One region of the Martinezella sp. CNPSo 3957 genome, then DNA from elsewhere that is predicted to be linked to it. Evidence: riboswitches for the same ligand, from Rfam matches in the RefSeq annotation. Region 1 holds a riboswitch; each other region holds the start of a gene.

Region 1 (6,402 bases):
TGTGGCGAAGACCGGGCCGACACCGACATAGTCGACAATCCGGGCATCGATGGCGGAGGCGAGGGCCTCCGTCTCCACCGAGAGGCCGAGGATCATGTCCGGGCCGATCACGCGGCGAGCGTCGGCGGCATTCATATCTTCCTGGCCGATGTGAAGGCCATCGGCGCCGATGGCGATGGCGGCCTCGACATTGTCGTTGACGATCAGCCGGACATTCGTTCCGTGCAGGATTTGCTTGAGGGCGCGGCCGGTCTCGATCATGGCGGCGGTCGAAGCCTCCTTGTCGCGAAGCTGGATGATGGTAGCGCCACCGGCCACCGCCGCCCGCGTCGTCTCCACCATGCCGAGATCACGGCATAGCAGCGGATCGAGGACGAGATAGAGCGATAGATCGAAGTCTTGCTTCATGCTGCCGATATCCTTGCGTCGCGATCCAGCGTTTCAGGGGTTAGGCCAGCGAGGGCATCGAGGAAGCGCCAGGAGAAGGAGCCTGGGCCATCTGCAATTGCTCCCGCCTGTTCACCGGCAACGGCAAAGACGGCAAGCGCCGCTATGGTCGCATCGAAAGGATCATCTGGAGCTGCCGCCGCAAACGCACCGACAAGGCAAGTAAGGGAGCAGCCGAGTGCCGTCACCTGCGGCATGAGCGGCGATCCTCCAGCAATGCGCCGCGCTTTCCCTCCATCGGTGACGAAATCCGTAACGCCTGTGACTGCCACTACGCAGCTGTGCTTTTCCGCGAGTTGACGGGCGGAATCTTCCGCCTGCTCAACGGCATCGCGGCTATCGACGCCTTGGCCGCGGCTCGTGCCGCCGGCAAGCGCGATGATCTCGGATGCGTTGCCGCGAATGATTGCCGGCTTTAGTTCCAGCAAGCGCGCGATGGCATCGCGACGGAATGCGGTCGCATAATGAGCGACGGGATCGAGGACCCAGGGCTTGCCCGCTTCGTTTGCCGACTGTGCGGCTTTCAGCATGCCCGCAAGCCAGCCGGACGAGAGCGTGCCGATATTGATCGTCAGCGCGCCGGAGATAGCGGCAAATTCGCCGGCCTCCTCTTCGGCATGGACCATTGCCGGCGATGCGCCGGCGGCGAGCATCACATTGGCCGCGATATTCATGGCGACGAAATTGGTGATGCATTGCACCAGGGGAGGGCTTTCCCGCATGGTGCGAAGTAGATTACCCGGTGTGATTTGGTCTTGCATATCGCCCCTTTCGGGCGGCGAGACGCGTAGGGACGACGTGCTTCAGCTTCGCGAGGTCCCGAGCGACTCCCTCCGCCAGCATGATCTGGTTCAGGTTCGAAGGGTGCTTCTCAGCCCGCCGGATGGCGGACGCCCCTGTCTCTCATCTCTCTTCTTTTCGCAGACAAAGGAGGCGCTGTCATCAGCAAATCGCAAAGGCAGGCGTGATCGACAGGATGACGACCGCCTGCTTTTGCGGCGACATATGCAATATATGCATAGGTGCAGTGATGCCTTAGCTCTGCAAAAAGCCGAGGGTTTCGACTATATATCTCTCATCGAAGCGACGGGAGCGCCAAGCACGGCAGCTCAGCTTCGAAAGCCCAAGGAAAGGGGATCATCATGAACGTAGCACGCTCTTTCAACAACTGGCGCAAGTATCGTCAGACGGTCGCCGAACTGGGCCGTATGTCCACGCGCGAACTGCACGACCTGGGTATCGATCGCGGCGAAATCCGCAACGTTGCCCGCGCAGCGATCGCTCGCTAACGGCCGCAGCGGCTCCTCATAAAGCTGCATTATGCCAGCGCCTGTTCCCCCGAGCAGGCGCTTTTGCTTTATGGGCATCCCGCTCATTCTTAGCCGCGCCGCCTGAAGGTTGCGATCGACCCAGCTACCCGGTTTTCGCATGGCGCATAACTGCCTTGCAAAGAAATGCCTATGAACTGAGCAAGAGACTGGTATATTCGTCTTCATCGAAGCGATGCATCTCCTCCCGCATCCCTTCGCTTGGCAGACGTCCTTATCCTCCTCCCAGGGACGGCTGCAGGAATAGCGGAACTCCTCCTCCCATCCGCTGTTCGGTTCTTGTAAAAAGCCTGCCGCTCCTCCTCCCGCGGCAGGCTTTTTCGTTTCATGAACCTCCAGACATTTGCCAATGGCCTAACGCGGTCGAAGAGTCCGCGCCTAACCCAGGCGGCACGAGCGCTTCCGCGTTAAAGAGTGCGCATTCTCCTCTCGCAAAAATGAAGAGCGACCCCTATGTGCGATCTATGTAGCGCGCTACATCGAAGATCGCCCAAATTCGATTCCCGAAAAAGGAGGATGCCCATGACCGGTTCTGCCGAATATACGCCGCCGAAAATCTGGACCTGGAACAAGGCCAATGGCGGCCAGTTCGCCAATATCAATCGCCCGATTGCCGGCCCGACTCACGAGAAGGAACTGCCTGTTGGGCGCCATCCCCTTCAGCTCTATTCGCTTGGAACGCCTAACGGCGTGAAAGTCACCATAATGCTCGAAGAGCTGCTGGCTCTTGGTCATAGTGGCGCGGAATATGATGCCTGGCTGATCAAGATCGGTGAGGGCGATCAGTTCGGCAGCGGCTTCGTCGACGTCAATCCGAATTCGAAGATCCCGGCTTTGCTCGACCGCAGTGGCCCGAAGCCGGTTCGCGTTTTCGAATCGGCCTCGATTTTGATGTATCTCGCCGAAAAATTCGGCGCCTTCCTGCCGAGCGAGCAGCCAGCGCGTGCCGAATGCCTCTCCTGGCTGTTCTGGCAGATGGGCAGCGCTCCCTATCTCGGCGGCGGTTTCGGTCACTTCTACGCCTATGCGCCGACGAAGATCGAATATGCGATCGATCGCTTTGCCATGGAGGTGAAGCGCCAGCTCGACGTGTTAGACCGCCGTCTGGCTGAAAGCGAATATATCGCCGGCAGCGACTATACGATCGCCGATATCGCCATCTGGCCGTGGTACGGCGGTTTGGCCAAGGGGTGGCAGTACGGTGCGGCCGAGTTCCTGCAGGTGCAGGACTACAAGAACGTGCAGCGCTGGGCCGAGCAAATCTACTCGCGTCCTGCCGTCAAGCGCGGCCGCATGGTCAACCGCATGTCGGGCGATCCATCCGAGCAGCTGCGTGAGCGCCACGATGCCAGCGACTTCGAGACGAAGACGCAGGATAAGCTGGAAGCTGCCGGCTGACCCGACAATTCGCTTTGCAGAAATGAGCTCGCGACCCTCCGGATCGCGAGCTTTTTTATTGCTCTTACTGTTGGCGCTGCCGGCCTAGCAAGTCAGCCTCGCTCCATCTTGTGAAGCGTAATGTTCGGCTGCCGAGGCTCCCCCGCTCGGCGTAGACCGCAGCGCGATTCTGCAAAGCGTATCGACATTGGCGAAAGAGGAATGCTTCTCCATGCAGCAAGTTGCTGACGACCGTACCCTGGATAAAAATGCGACTACGGGTGCGTTGTCGAAGCAACAGAGCGAGGCGAGGGATGCGCTGCTGAAACACCTGGTGTCGGGTGGCGATGAACGGCTGGATTGCGATCCGCTCACTGGCCTCAACATGTATGGCTATGGTCCGGCGCCCCGGCCCGAAGATCTCGCTTTCGGCTCGTCGACGGCATCGACCATATCCGCCGCCGCCTTTGCCGCGGTCGAATCCTTTTCCGCGGATCTGAGGCGGGAGATGGAGACAGGCTCGCCGACGGCTGTCTACGATCGCGAAATCGGGCGCGTGCGGGAGGATCTATTGCGCTTGCTCGGCCTCAACCAAGCGTCGGCACCCTGGATCGATGCGATCCTGGCCACATCGGGCACGGACATTCATCTCTTTTCGGCAGCACTGCTGGCGGGCGAGGATCAACGTGCCCTGATGACCATCACGCTGATGGGGAACGAAACGGGCAGCGGCGTCATGATGGCGTCGGCCGGGCGGCATTTCATGAGCCGCGTCAGCAGCGCACGGTCCGTCGCCAAGGGCGAAGAATTGCGGCCAGGGGACGCAACACGCAACGCCACCATTGCCGTGCGCAGCAAGGATGGTTCGCTTCGCGCCGATAGCGAGGTGGAAGAGGAGCTGCGCGGCCTCATCGAGCTTGCGCGCGCAGCCGGCCTCAGGTGCCTTCTCGTTGTAACAGACGTATCGAAGACCAGCCTGCTGGCGCCGAGCCTTGAGACCGTCATGCGTCTGAAGGAGCGTTTCGGCACCGTGCTGGATATCATGATCGATGCCTGCCAGTTTCGCTTGTCAGCGGCAACGATCCGCGCCTATCTCGCCCATGGTTTCATGGTCGCGCTGACGGGTTCGAAATTCCTCGCCGGACCGATTTTCAGCGGCGCGCTTCTGTGCCCGCCAGAAATGTCGGAACGCTTCAAATCGCGCACTCTGCCCGAAGCCTTGGCCGACTATTGCGGGAGGGCGGAGTGGCCAGAAGGCTGGGCGGCTCGCAATATCTTGCCGGACCGCGCCAATCTCGGCCTCCTGCTACGCTGGAAAGCCGCGCTGTTCGAACTCGGATGCTTCCTCGATATTCCTGAAGCCCGTGTAGTCACGGTTTTGTCCGCCTTTGCAGACGCAGTCTCCGATCGTCTTGCGAACGATCCGGCATTCGAGCCTTTGCAGAGCCGGCCGTTGGAGCGGCGTGAGCTGTGGGGCGCATCATCGGCTCTTCGCTGGGATGAAATTCCCTCCATCTTTTCGTTTTACCTGCGCAATTGCACAGATGGCGCCATGCTGACTGCAGCGGAAATGGTGGCGGTCTACAAGGAGCTGGCCGTCGAAGGCGATGGAGTTGCCTTGGTGCGTCTCGGCCAGCCCGTTCGCTGTGCCGATTTTGGTGACGTACCGGCAAGTGCTCTTAGAATTTGCCTGAGCGCGCCGCTGGTCGTGGCCGCTTCCAGGAGCGATGAAGCGCTTGCGGCGGTGGTCGCCCAAGCTATGCTGGTTCTGGATCGCACCGCCGAGGCAGCGACCCGACTAAGCGACGGTTCCAATGCCAAGGAAATGCGCCGCAGCGCCTGAAGCGCGTCGCGCCAACCCGCTTCGATTGGCATGATCCGCCGATCGGCAGCGGATCATGAGCCTCGGCGATCATCCCCGTCAAAGCCGGCAAAATCGCCTCTGACGATGCCGTGTCGCTGCAGCTTGTCGTAGAAGGTCTTTCTTGGAATGCCGAGCGCTTCGATGGTACGGCGCACATCTCCATTGTTCTGCGACAGGGTTTCGCGGATGAGTTCGGCTTCGTAGCGCTCTACCCGAGCGGGCAGCGGCAGGCCTTCATCCGCCGTCGGCGCTTCGTCAGATTTTGCTGCTGCCGTAGATTCGAGGCCGAGCACGAAGCGCTCGGCAAAATGCGAGAGTTCGCGAACATTGCCCGGCCAGTCGTGCTCCCGCAGATGGCGGCGCACTGTTGTGGACATGGCCGGCACCTCGCGGTTGAAGCGATTGGCGGCACGATCGGCGAAATGGCCGAAGAGCAGGGGAATGTCATCGCGCCGTTCACGCAATGGCGGAATGGAAAGCGTGACAACGTTGAGGCGATAATAGAGATCCTCGCGAAAATCGCCGCGCTGGCGGGGATCGCCGAGATCGACCTTCGCCGCCGCAACGACGCGAAGATCGACGGGGCGGACTTCATTGGTGCCGAGTGGCGTCACCTCGCGCATTTCCAGCACGCGCAGCATTTGCACCTGAATTGCCGGCGGCATGCTTTCGATCTCGTCGAGAAACAGGGTGCCGGCGCTTGAATGTTCGATGCGCCCAACGCGCTTCTTCTGGGCGCCAGTAAAAGCGCCCGGTTCGTGGCCGAAAAGCTCGCTCTCGATCACGGTTTCGGGCAGGGCACCGCAGTTCAGCGCGACGAAATTGCCCTTCGCTCGCCGGCTCCACCGATGCAGCAGGCTCGCCACCACTTCCTTGCCGCTGCCAGTCTCTCCCGTGACAAGCACATCGACATCCGTATCGGCGATCTGCCGCAATGTATGGCGCAGCCGCTCGATGGCGGGAGTCTGTCCGATCAGCGGCAGATCGCCCTGCGCCTGCTCCGCCGCCTGCCGCAAAGCGCGGTTCTCCAGAACGAGCCGCCGCTTCTCGGCCGCACGTCGCACGCTCTGCACCAATCGATCTGTGGCGAAGGGCTTCGCGATGAAATCATAAGCGCCATCCTGGATCGCCTGAACCGCCATCGGAATATCGCCATGACCCGTCACCAGAATGACCGGCAGATCGGCGTCGAGCGCCTTGATGCGAGCGAAGAGCTGCTGCCCGTCCATCTGCGGCATGCGGATATCGGAGACAACGACACCGGCAAAATCGGCTCTGAGAGCATGGAGCGCTTCGCTTGCCGCAGAAAAGGCGGAGACGGCAAAGCCAGCCAGTTCAAGCGTCTGTTTCGTCGCTCTCAACAGATCCCTATCGTCGTCGATCAGG
Region 2 (6,402 bases), 280 kb from region 1:
AGTACAGCCTCATCGGCGCTTTCCCGCTCGCACCATGGCGCCAGCATGCCGCCGGCAAGCCAGGAGGCGGCGCGATGAAAATTCCGGCCTGGATCTGAGATCGTGACCTCCGCTCCGCGCCGGATCAGCTCGTGAGCGACAGTGAGGCCGGCAACGCCGGCCCCTTTAACGAGGATGCGCATGTTACTCGGCCGGCTGTGCAGGGGTTTCGATCGGCATATAAAGGTCTCCGCCCTCTCGATACTTGGCCGCCATGGCTTCCAGCCCTTCCTTCTGTGCTTCGGCGCGGATGTCGTGCGAAATCCGCATCGAGCAGAATTTCGGGCCGCACATCGAGCAGAAATGGGCCACCTTATGAGCTTCCTTCGGCAAGGTTTCGTCGTGGAAGCTGCGAGCCGTGTCCGGGTCGAGCGACAGGTTGAACTGATCCTCCCAGCGGAATTCGAACCGGGCGCGCGACAGAGCATCGTCACGAACCTGCGCGGCCGGATGACCTTTGGCGAGATCCGCCGCATGCGCCGCGATCTTGTAGGTGATGACGCCTGTTTTGACGTCGTTGCGATCGGGCAGACCAAGGTGCTCCTTCGGCGTGACGTAGCAGAGCATCGCCGTCCCGAACCAGCCGATCATGGCAGCGCCGATGCCCGATGTGATGTGGTCATAGCCGGGCGCGATATCCGTCGTCAGCGGCCCGAGCGTGTAAAAGGGCGCCTCGCCGCAGACGGAAAGCTGCTTGTCCATGTTTTCCTTGATCTTGTGCATCGGCACATGGCCGGGGCCTTCGATCATCACCTGGCAATCCTTAGCCCAGGCGATCTTCGTCAACTCGCCGAGTGTCTCCAGTTCGGCGAACTGCGCGGCGTCGTTGGCGTCAGCTATCGAGCCGGGGCGCAGGCCGTCGCCGAGCGAGAAGGAGACGTCATAGGCACGGCAGATATCGCAGATTTCCTCGAAATGCTCGTAAAGGAAGCTCTCGCGATGGTGATGCAGACACCACTTGGCCATGATCGAGCCGCCGCGCGAGACGATGCCGGTGACGCGATTGACGGTAAGCGGGATGTAATGCAGCCGCACACCGGCATGGATGGTGAAATAATCGACGCCCTGTTCGGCCTGCTCGATCAGCGTGTCGCGATAGATTTCCCAGGTCAGTTCCTCGGCAATGCCGCCGACCTTTTCCAGCGCCTGATAGAGCGGCACAGTGCCGATCGGCAGCGGCGAATTGCGGATGATCCATTCGCGGATGTTGTGGATGTTGCGGCCGGTCGAAAGGTCCATGACGGTATCGGCGCCCCAGCGCGCGGCCCAGACCATCTTCTCGACTTCCTCCGCCATGGAGGAGGTGACGGCGGAATTGCCGATATTGGCGTTGATCTTCACCAGGAAATTCCGGCCGATGATCATCGGCTCGCTTTCGGAGTGATTGATGTTGGCCGGAATGATCGCCCGGCCGGTGGCGACTTCCTGGCGGACGAATTCGGGGGTGACATGATCCGGAATATGGGCGCCGAAGCTTTCGCCATCGCGAATCAGGGCTTCTGCCTTCGCCTTGCGGCCGAGATTTTCGCGGATGGCGATGAATTCCATTTCCGGCGTGATGATGCCGGCGCGCGCATAGGCGAGTTGGGTGACCGCCTTGCCGTCTTTTGCCCGCAGGGGCTGGCGCTTGGCCGGAAACTCCGGTGTCAGCCGTTCGCCGGTGACGAAACCGTTGTCTTCAGGGCGCACATGCCGGCCTTCATAAGCCTCGACATCGCCGCGGCCGAGAACCCAGTCGCGGCGCAGCTGAGATAGACCCTCCTCGATGCGGATATCTGCGCCCTCGATCGTATAGGGGCCGGAAGAATCATAGACAATGACAGGCGGCTCGCCCGAGGTCGGATGGACGCTGATTTCGCGCATCGGCACGCGGATGTCCGGGTGGATCTCTCCGGGAACATAGATTTTCGTGGATGCCGGCAGCGGCCCAGTGGTGACGGTCGGAGTGAGGTTCTTTGCGGCAATATTCATGGTTTGAGGCTCCAAGTTGCAGTTGGAGACCCAGTCAATCAGCCGGAATGATGGAAAGACGCCGGCATGGAATCCACGCGGGAATCCGAAGCCTTCAAGCGCTCGCACCGTCCCTACGCCAGTATGAACTGGATCAGGTTCAACGGGTCACTGCGCCACAGGAGGCAAAGCCTCATTGTCCAGCAGTATCTCAGCCCCTTGCCGGGACCCCCCTGGTGAATACGGAAAGGCTATGCCTTACCCTTGTTCTCTGTCAACCCCGCGCCACACTGGTCGCGTTTTCTCAATCGATTGACCAGTGTGGCGCGTGGATTCTATATGGGGCGAGCCTCCGATAGGCGCGATCATTATCTTCGATGACGCTGCTCTTGATCCATGCCCGTTCGCGCATAAATGGTACCCATGAAAACTCTGGATCGCGAGCCCGATTGGGGAAGGCTGTCTCGATTTGGGGCGAATTCTTGAACCTTGGCGACGCTGACTATTCCGGCAGTAAAAGGCCCAGCCAGTCGCCAGTTGCATTTAAGCAACAGCAATCAAGTCTAATGCCGGGGCAGGTTTCACAGAATTGACAAACATACGGGCTGTTTGTAAACAAAATATAGGACATAAACTGTCTTACGGACGAGCAATCGGCCGGATCGGTAGAGGCATTTCAAAACCTTTGCCGCGGGGTGAATTATGGAGGTTAGAGGGGACTCAAGCCGACATCAGGTGCGTATCTGCCGGACTGCCCGGTTGCGTTCAAGCCGACGTAATCCTCAGGGTGGTATTCCAGCTTTGTACTCGCGGTAAATTGGAATGCATATTGCAACCAGGAGTTTAAAATGAACATCAAGAGCCTCCTTATCGGCTCCGCTGCTGCACTGGCAGCAGTTTCTGGCGCCCATGCGGCTGACGCGATCGTCGCTGCTGAGCCCGAGCCGCTGGAATACGTTCGCATCTGCGACGCCTACGGCGCTGGCTACTTCTTCATTCCAGGCACTGAAACCTGCCTCAAGATCGGCGGCCGCGTCCGTACCGAAGGCGAGTGGTACGATGCCTACAACCCGAACAGCCATAACGGTACGCTGTGGCACACCCGTGCGGAGCTGAGCGTCGACACGGCAACCGACACCGAATACGGCCCGCTGAAGACCAACACGGTCATCCGTTGGGATTGGAATGACGGCAACTCAACCTCCACGAAGCTGCTGTTCGCAAACATCAGCCTCGGCGGTTTCCTCGTCGGTAAGGCTGACTCGCAGTACAACTCGTACATCGGTTATGCCGGCGACGTCATCAACGACGACGTGATCTATGACGGTCCGTACGAACTCAACCAGTTGACCTACAACTACGACGCCGGCAACGGCTTCACGGCTGTGATCTCGGTCGAAGACTCGAACTCCAGCGGTTCTGGCGCTTCCTATGGCTCCAGCTGGTGGTCTGACGACAAGGGCAACCACTACGCTCCCGACGTCGTTGCCGGTGCTGGCTTCAAGTCCGGTGCATGGGGCTTCAAGGTCGTTGGCGGTTACGACTCGATCGTCGAAGAAGGCGCCATCAAGGCTCGTGTCGATGCTGACTTCGGTACCTTCTCGGCCTTCTTGATGGGCGGCTGGAACACCGACGGCGACAAGCTGAACAAGTATGCCGGCACCAACCTCGATCGTTCGGCTTGCCCGGTTAACGATGCATCGAAGTGCGGCTGGGGTGACTGGGCTGTTTGGGGCGGCGTTGGCGTTCCGATCAACGAAAAGCTGAAGTGGAACCTGCAGCTCGCCTACACCGACTCGAAGATCTTTGCCGCAACCACCAACGTCAAGTGGAACCCGGTCAAGAACCTGCTCATCGAGCCGGAAGTCTCCTACACCAACTTCGATTCTGTGAACCAGGATCAGTGGGCTGGTATCCTGCGCTTCGAGCGTAGCTTCTAATATTGAATTACCCGGCTCAATGCCGGGTAAGAGAAGCCTGACGTTCCAATCCGTCAGGCTTCTTTCATCGATCGGTTGACCTCCGATCAAAGCAAAGGATCTGGCTTTCCCTCCGGATCCTTTTTTATTTCCAGCTTTGGGAAATCGGTTCAGCTCCCGGCAGAGGCTTAAAACCGCCATCGTTGGTTCTCTTCAATTCCGAAGGGAAAACCGTTCTAGGCTTTTTCCGGTATCATCGCGGCAATCGCCAGCTCCTGCGCCTGTGCCAGCGGGAACCAGGTCTTCAGCACCATCTTTATGAACATCTGTCCACACGGGACCAATTCGAAGCTGCCTCGGTCGAGGGTCCATTCGGTGATCAGGCCGCCGATGACCGCTGTCAATGCGGAAGAGGCGGTATCCGGCGTCCAGGGAGCCGGAAGTTTCGTCTTTTCATCCATAAGGGTGAATATGCGTTCGAAATTTTCATGCATGTCGTGCCGAAACGAACTCGCCCGGCTCGTGGTGCCGTCGCAAAACGCCATGTCGAGATGCATCATAACTTTCAGCATGCTGCGCTTGCGCGGGTCGCTATGAATATCGTCAAATATCGCGGCAATGGTATCGGCGATGAGATCAAGCGGGTTGGGCGGCAGTTCCTTCGACATCCGCTCCGCGAGATCCTTGAACGGCTGCTGGGCCTCGTCGCGAATCGCAAACATCAGCCCTTGCTTGTTCTTGAAATGCCAATGCACTGCCCCCCGCGTGACACCGGCGGCTACGGCTATCTCTTCCAGGCTGACATTCTCGTAGCCCTTGTCGAGAAACAGAGCTTTTGCGGATTGCAAAATCTCGTTCCTCGTTTCTGCCGCCTCCTCCTTAGTTCGCCTCATTCACCTCTCCACAGAAACCGATGTTCAAGCTGCGCCCCTCTTATTGATATTCTTCTTCCATCATACCGTTCAGTGCTGGAGCCCATATACCAGCGATGCTCAACGGAGTGGAGGTATTTATCTATCCTCAAAAATTGAGCAAGCAAATCGTAACAGAATATATCCTGTCAAGCGCTATAAGCCATGCGCAAGTTTGCGTGAGCAATTTCCCCCATCTTGTGAAGTGAGAATCGGAAAGTGTAGGTGCTGATATAGCCCTGATGCGAAATATATTGGCCGGCGATCCCCGGTCCGCTTGTTCCGGAAGCGATGTGGTATTCAAGGTGAAACCTATGATGCATTTAGCCTGCGGCGTCCGCAGATCCGTCAGCTCATATCGATCATCGAGGTCTTGATCCCCCCGTCATGCGGCGGGTCTGATCGCCATGGCTTTGGTCGAACACTGGTGGACCGATCGTCAAGCGATCCGCTGCTGTTCCGACCTAGCTTGAGCTTTCGTCTGTCTTCTTGCAAGCTGACGATAGCTCGAGCGCAAATCGTCTTTCAGCGTGGAAAGAGAATTCGAAAATTCCTGGGATAAGAGCGACGGATTTGCATAAGCGCCGCGTTCAATTCTCGTGAACCCGCGTTTGATGTCGAAGGATGATACGCTGACCGAGATGCTGCGATCCAAGTGGCACTGTTTGCCGGCTATAAGGCTGAGGCCGAGGTGCCATGCAACTATCGCAGTGAACTGGAGCGGTGGCGATTGTCGATGAAGTGGGATCGCGCGCCCAAGAGTGGCGACCAGGATGAGGATCTGCTTGGCCGAATCGCTGCGGGCGATGTTTCGGCAATGCGCATGATGGTCGCGCGGCAATTACCGCGCATCGTCGCCGTCGCGACCCGCATGCTTGGCGATGCGGCCGAGGCCGAAGATGTGGCGCAGGAGACGTTTTTGCGCATCTGGCGAAATGCCGGCGGCTGGCGCCAGCGCAATGCGCGCTTCAGCACCTGGGTGCATCGTGTGGCGATCAACCTTTGCTATGATCGCCTGCGCCGCCGCAAGGACGTTCTTGCCGAACATCCGCCTGACATCGAATATGAAGGGCCGGCGCCGGATGCGGACTTGATGAGCGAGGACGATCCGTCGAGACGCGTCGAACGGGCCTTGCAGATGATTGCGCCCCGGCAGCGCGAGGCGATCATTCTGGTTTATTATCAGGCGCTGTCGAATGTCGAGGCGGCTGAGGTCATGGATGTCAGTGTCGATGCACTGGAAAGCCTGCTTGCGCGTGGAAGGCGCTCCTTGCAGGGACTTTTGTTGAAGGATGAGGGCGATGGTTGAAAATATCGCGGGTCCGATGAATGCCGAGCGGTTCGAAGCGCTGACTGCGGCCTATGGCGGTGATATCGGCCGATGGCCGCAGGCCGAGCGCGCGGCCGCGCGGGATTTTGCCAAGGGTACCGCCGCCGCGCAAACACTTGCGCGCGCCGCCGATCTGGATGCGCTGCTTGACACCTACGTCGTAAGACCCCGTCACACCGGCCTGGAAGAGCGAATCCTCGCAAAGCTCGTGCGGCGCCTGACGATACGAAACTGGTTCCGCTTCGGGTCGGCC
Region 3 (6,402 bases), on a different contig from region 1:
CTGATGACTGCCATGTTCATGGCAACGCTCGACAACCAGATCGTCTCAACGGCACTGCCGACGATCGTCGGCGAGTTCGGGCATCTCGATCGCTTCGGCTGGATCGGCTCAGCCTATCTTCTCTCGCTGTCCGCCGTCATGCCCGTCTACGGCAAGCTCGGCGATCTCTTCGGCCGCAAATATGTGATGATGACGGCGATCGCGATCTTCACGGTCGGCTCTGCCGTCTGTGGCTTGGCCGTCTCGATGGATACGCTGATCGCCGCCCGCGTCCTTCAAGGCTTCGGCGGTGGCGGCATCATGGTCTCGATCTTTGCTGTCAACGCCGATCTCTTCGAGCCGCGCGAGCGTGCGCGCTACCAGAGCTATTCGAGCCTCGTGCTGATGGCGTCGGGTGCCATCGGCCCCGTTCTCGGCGGCACGATGAGCGATCTTTTCGGCTGGCGTTCGATCTTCCTCGTCAACGTGCCGATCGGCTTCATCGTGCTTGCCGGCCTCGCCTTCATGCTGCCCTACCGCAAGCCTGCCCGCCGTCCGAAGATCGATTATGCCGGCGCCATCGTCCTTGCCCTGACGACGACAAGCATTGTGCTTGCTGCCGACGGAAGCGAACTCTTCGGGTCGCTGCTATCGCCGCAATGCCTCGGTATTATTGCCTTCGGGGTAATCTGCGCCATTGCCTGGGTCTTCATCGAGCGCCGCGCACCCGAGCCGATTGTGCCGATGACGCTGTTCCGCAATCCGACATTCGGCCTTCTGCTGATCCTCTCGATCACCAGCGGCGCCGTCGCCATCGGCATGGTCAATTACTTCGCGCTCTTCCTGCAGACGACGACAGGCCTTTCTCCCTCCATGGCCGGGCTGCTGTTCATTCTCCTGACCGGCGGCATCGTCTGCGGCTCGCTCTCCGCCGGCCGGCTGATCGCGGCCAAAGGCCGTTACAAGCCCTTTGCCGTCGCCAGCGCCACCTGCAGCACCATCGCATTCGCTTCGCTCGCCTTCGTCCATGCCGGCACGCCCATCGTCCTCATTGGCGGCCTGATGCTGCTGCACGGCATCGGCATCGGCCTTGCCCAGCAGGTGCCCGTTATCGGCGTACAGAATGCAGCGGCTGCCCGCGACGTCGGCGCTGCGACCGGCGCCGTCACGCTGTCGCGCATGGGCGGTGCCTCCATTGCCATCTCCATCTACGGCGCCATCATCGCCGCCAAACTCGGCAATGTCGGCGTCTCCATATCCGGCGTACCAAACATCGAGGAGCTGACGCCGAAGATGATGGCCGCCTTGCCCGAGATAACCCGCGAGGCCGTCGCCAACGCCTATGCGAGCGCCTTCAGTCCGTTGTTCATGACGGCAGCCGGCATCTGCATGCTTGGTCTCCTGACCTCGCTGACGCTGAAGAATGTGCAGCTCCCGGGTGCCGCGAAGAAATTCGAAAGCCCGGCGGTCGCGGAGGCTGCCGAGTAAATCCTTCATGCTGCAATCGACAAGGGAATCATTTCCCTTGTCATCCCTCCGTCACAAGGCTAAATCTGCCGACGCTCTAACGGGGTGCCTTATGTCCTTCAGGACATTTGGCTGAGAGGCTTTCACCGGCCAACCCGCGGAACCTGATCCGGCTAACACCGGCGGAGGGATTAGACGCGTGACGAAATCATAGCGCCCTTTCCCCTTCAGACGAAACCCAGAGCATGATGCCGAAAAACGGAAACGGTTTTCGGACGACATCATGCCCTAATTATTTGATTTTAGAGCGGATTCAGATTTTAGGTCGGTAGACCTGGAATCATCCGGCTCTAGGAGGAGGCGCGACCATGCACAACCGTTCGCTATTGTCATTCTTCGCCGGCCTGGCCCTTGCCGCCGGAACGACCCTTTTTGCCGCGCAGCCTGCCGCTGCAGCCGACAAGACCCTGACCATCTACACCTATGAGAGCTTCACCGCCGACTGGGGTCCTGGCGCCAAGGTCAAGGCCGCCTTCGAAAAGACCTGCGGCTGCACGGTCAATTACGTCGCCGTCACCGATGGCGTTGCACTTCTCTCCCGGCTTAAGCTGGAAGGAACGGGCACCAAGGCCGATGTCGTTCTCGGCCTCGACACCAATCTTATCGACGAAGCCAAGGATACCGGCCTCTTCGACGCAAGCGGCGTCGACACCTCGGCCCTCAAGGTTCCCGGCGGTTTCAAGGACGACGTCTTCGTGCCCTACGACTACGGCCATTTCGCCGTGATCTATGACAGCCAGACGGTCAAGAACCCGCCCAAGAGCATGAAGGATCTCGTCGAGGGCGATCCCGCGCAGAAGATCGTCATCGAGGATCCGCGCACCTCGACGCCGGGTCTCGGCCTGCTGCTCTGGGTAAAGTCGATCTATGGCGACAAATCCGCCGATGCCTGGGCGAAGCTCAAAGGCCGCATCCTGACGGTCACCCCCGGCTGGTCGGAAGCCTATGATCTCTTCACCAAGGGCGAAGCGCCGATGGTGCTCTCCTACACGACGTCGCCGGCCTATCACATGATCGAAGACAAGACCGATCGCTATCGGGCCGCCGCCTTCTCGGAAGGGCATTACATTCAGATCGAGGTCGCCGGCCTCCTAAAGTCCTCGCCGAACAAGGAACTTGCCCGCGATTTCCTGAAATTCATGATCTCCACCGGCTTCCAGGACATCATTCCGACAAGCAACTGGATGATGCCGGCCGCCGCCACTTCCGAGCCGCTGCCGGATGCCTTCAGCAAGCTCGTCGTGCCGTCGAAGACCTTCCTGATGAGCCCTGCCGACGTCGACAAGAACCGTAAAGCCTGGATCGACGAATGGCTGACCGCCACCAGCGGCAACTGATGCCTTGATCATACTCACGGCACCCGAGCGAAGGCGCGCTATTTCCGGCGGGGCGTTCAGCCTCGGCAGCATTGCGCTCTTCGTCGGGATCGCCGTTCTTGTTCTCCTCTCCGCCGGCATCGAATCCGGCGGCGACACCTCGCTCACAGACCCATATCTGCTGCGCATCCTGCGCTTCACACTGCTGCAGGCGGTGCTTTCGACACTGCTCTCCATTGTGCTCGCCATTCCGGTCGCCCGCGCATTGGCGCGCCAGCCGCGCTTTCCCGGCCGGCTGTGGCTGATCCGGCTGATGGCCGTGCCGATGGGCCTGCCGGTGCTGATCGGTGCACTCGGCCTGCTCGGCATATGGGGCCGGCAGGGCCTCATCAATCAGGCGCTATCAGCACTCGGCCTGTCGCAGCCCGTCAGCATCTATGGCCTGGCCGGTATCCTGCTTGCGCATGTCTTCTTCAACATGCCGCTCGCCTGCCGGCTTATGCTGGCCGGACTGGAGCGTGTGCCAGCGGAATATTGGCTCGTGGCCGGCGGACTCGGCATGCGGCCCATCTCGGTCTTCCGCTTCATCGAATGGCCTATCCTGCGCGGCCTCATTCCCGGCATCGCCGGCCTGATCTTCATGCTCTGCGCCACCAGCTTCACGCTTGTCCTGATCCTCGGCGGCGGTCCGGCCGCAACGACGCTGGAAGTGGCGATCTACCAGGCGCTCCGCTTCGATTTCGATCCTGGCCGCGCCGTAATGCTGTCGCTGCTGCAGATCGTCGTCACCCTCCTTGTGCTTGGCGCCATGACGCTGTTTCGCGCTCCCGACGATCATGGCCTCACCGGCGGGCGAGCGCTGCGCCGCATCGATGGACAGGGCATGGCTGCGCGATGCATCGATGCTGCGCTACTGGCGGCCGCGACGCTCTTTCTGGGCATGCCGCTCGCCTCGGTCGTCGTGACCGGCCTCGCGGCCAATCTTTTCAAGCTCGTCTCCCAGCCGATCTTCCTGCAGGCGGCAGTCACAAGTCTTGCAATCGCGCTTGCTGCGGGCCTTCTGGCCGTGCTGGCATCCTTCGCGATCATTCGCGCCCGCTCGGTGATATCGGCCGATCGCCGAAAGTCCCTCGGTCCACGCAGCCTCGCGCTCGCATTAGGCGCAAGCTCCTCCCTCATCCTACTGGTGCCACCGATCGTGCTGGCAACCGGCTGGTTCCTGGCACTCAGGCCATTTGGCGATCCCAGCCGCTTTGCCGCCGTCCTCATCATTGTCATCAATGCGCTGATGGCGCTGCCCTTCGTCATGCGCGTCATCGAGCCGGCCTATACGGTCCATGTCAGCCGCACCGGGCGGCTGGCGGCAAGCCTCGGCCTTCACGGCATTGCGCGCCTGCGCATGGTCGATTGGCCGGGTCTGCGCAAACCGCTCTTCACGGCGCTCTCCTTCGCCATGGCCCTGTCGCTCGGCGATCTCGGCGCAGTCGCGCTCTTCGGCTCCGACAGTCTGATGACCCTGCCCTGGCTGGTCTACAGCAAGCTCGGCAGCTACCGCACCAACGACGCCGACGGATATGCCTTGATCCTCGGCATGGTATGCCTTCTCCTGACCATAGCCGGAACCGCGGGCCAGGGCGCGCCGGATGACGAAAGCAGGCGAAATGACTGACGGCAGCACCATGACGGCAGAAGGCATCAGCATGGAAGGGGTCGAACTGCGCCTCGGCACGCATGACTTCCGCTTCGATTGCGCATTGCCGCAGGGCAAGATCATCGCCATTGCCGGACCCTCGGGATCGGGCAAATCGACCTTCCTCAATTTGCTGGCAGGCTTCGAACAACCTGACCGCGGCCGCATCCTGCTCGCAGGACAGGACGTGAGCGGCCAGCATCCCGCCGAACGGCCGGTGTCTCTCGTTTTCCAGGACAACAACCTCTTCGCTCATCTCGATCTCTTCACCAATGTCGGCCTTGGCATCAGCCCGTCATTGAGGCTTTCGAAGGAGGATCGGCAAAAGGTCTCGGAGGCCTTGGCGCGGGTCGGACTAGCCGGTTTTGAAAAGCGCAAGCCGGGAACGCTTTCCGGCGGCGAGCGCCAGCGCGCCGCTTTCGCTCGGGCTCTGGTGCGCGACAAGCCAATCCTGTTGCTGGACGAGCCTTTCGCCGCGCTCGATCCCGGCCTGCGCTCCGGCATGGTCGAACTTCTGAAAACTCTGCATCGCGAAACCGGCAATACGGTGCTGATCGTCTCGCATGACCCGGCCGAAGTGCGGCGCCTTGCCGACCACGCCGTCTTCATCGACGGCGGCACGATCAAGCTGACCGCGCCCATCGAAACCTTCCTGCAAGCGGACGGGATTCCGGCATTGACCACATTTCTGCAACATTGATTGTGTCATGGCAGCTTGCCGCCGGCTTTGCCTTAATTTCGTCTAGCGAAGCGGCTGAAAGTCCTCGGAAATGCTTGCTAAAATACAACGCTGCCACATTTAAACGGAGTCTCGCTATGCAACCGGTGCCAAAATCGGCTACAGCAAGAGGTGGAAGCCGTCCGGGTAACGGCAGATCGATGGGGGCGAAAACAACCTCTATTGGCGCACGACCATGATCGGCCCGGTAAGGATCAACCGGATTTGGCGCCGAGCCGGCATGACAGCGAAATGAGTAGGATGCAGGTCCTGAAGCAGAGCAAGCGAGCAGAACGAAGGATCGATGCGACCGTCGCAGCCCGTTTGCGCCGTTTTGTGCCTTTCCTTGCAGCCGCAGCAATGTTGAACAGCTGCCAGACGGTGATGGATCAATCCTATCAGCCGAGCGTTTCGCCCTCCGCCAATCCGCAGATCGTTTCCGAAGTGCAGAAGAACGACCCGCGCGCGCAGATGGGCGCCCGCGAGCATCCGCGCATCCTCGCAAGCTATGGCGGAGAATACAAGGATGCCAAGACCGAGAGGCTCGTTGCCCGCATCGCCGGCGCCTTGACCAGCGTGTCGGAGAATCCGCAGCAGTCCTACCGCATCACCATTCTCAATTCGCCCTCGATCAACGCCTTTGCCCTGCCCGGTGGCTATCTCTATGTGACGCGCGGCCTTCTGGCGCTTGCCAATGATGCGTCCGAAGTCGCCGCGGTGCTGTCGCATGAGATGGCGCACGTAACAGCCAATCACGGCATCGAGCGGCAGAAGCGTGAAGAAGCCGAAGTCATCGCCAGCCGCGTCGTTTCGGAAGTCCTGTCGAGCGATCTGGCCGGCAAGCAGGCGCTTGCCCGCGGCAAGCTGCGTCTTGCCGCCTTCTCGCGCCAGCAAGAACTCCAGGCCGACGAGATCGGCATTCGCACACTGGGCCAGGCCGGCTACGATCCTTACGCCGCCGCGCGCTTCCTGAACGCGATGGAGGACTATAGCCGCTTCATGTCGGCCAATTCCGACGTCGACCAGAGCCTGGACTTCCTTTCGAGCCACCCGAGCACGCCGCAGCGTATCGACCTTGCCAAGGCGCACGCGCGCGAATTCGGCGAGGAAGGTAAGGTCGGCGACATCGGCCGCGACTATTATCTCAACGGCATCGACGGCCTGCTCTATGG

The links. Region 1 has a riboswitch for thiamine pyrophosphate ahead of thiM (hydroxyethylthiazole kinase). Riboswitches for the same ligand answer to the same signal wherever they lie in the genome.
Region 2: it holds a riboswitch for thiamine pyrophosphate, as region 1 does, so the genes downstream of both, thiC (phosphomethylpyrimidine synthase ThiC) here and thiM (hydroxyethylthiazole kinase) in region 1, are expected to answer to the same signal.
Region 3: it holds a riboswitch for thiamine pyrophosphate, as region 1 does, so the genes downstream of both, thiB (thiamine ABC transporter substrate binding subunit) here and thiM (hydroxyethylthiazole kinase) in region 1, are expected to answer to the same signal.

The regions. Positions count from the first base shown of each region.
Region 1 covers NZ_JBXSOU010000001.1:1,007,773-1,014,174, forward strand. Annotated here, with positions in the region: gene thiE (thiamine phosphate synthase) at 1-408, opposite strand, end outside; gene thiM (hydroxyethylthiazole kinase) at 405-1,208, opposite strand; TPP riboswitch at 1,259-1,355, opposite strand; gene AC13QE_RS04710 (DUF1127 domain-containing protein) at 1,590-1,736, shown strand; gene yghU (glutathione-dependent disulfide-bond oxidoreductase) at 2,298-3,173, shown strand; gene AC13QE_RS04720 (hypothetical protein) at 3,385-4,995, shown strand; gene AC13QE_RS04725 (sigma-54-dependent transcriptional regulator) at 5,049-6,402, opposite strand, start outside.
Region 2 covers NZ_JBXSOU010000001.1:728,248-734,649, forward strand. Annotated here, with positions in the region: gene thiO (glycine oxidase ThiO) at 1-182, opposite strand, end outside; gene thiC (phosphomethylpyrimidine synthase ThiC) at 184-2,010, opposite strand; TPP riboswitch at 2,103-2,234, opposite strand; gene AC13QE_RS03400 (porin) at 2,838-3,929, shown strand; gene AC13QE_RS03405 (TetR family transcriptional regulator) at 4,145-4,801, opposite strand; gene AC13QE_RS03410 (RNA polymerase sigma factor) at 5,556-6,128, shown strand; gene AC13QE_RS03415 (hypothetical protein) at 6,121-6,402, shown strand, end outside.
Region 3 covers NZ_JBXSOU010000006.1:161,884-168,285, reverse strand. Annotated here, with positions in the region: gene AC13QE_RS16545 (MDR family MFS transporter) at 1-1,467, shown strand, start outside; TPP riboswitch at 1,538-1,654, shown strand; gene thiB (thiamine ABC transporter substrate binding subunit) at 1,815-2,843, shown strand; gene thiP (thiamine/thiamine pyrophosphate ABC transporter permease ThiP) at 2,851-4,491, shown strand; gene AC13QE_RS16530 (thiamine ABC transporter ATP-binding protein) at 4,484-5,212, shown strand; gene AC13QE_RS16525 (M48 family metalloprotease) at 5,591-6,402, shown strand, end outside.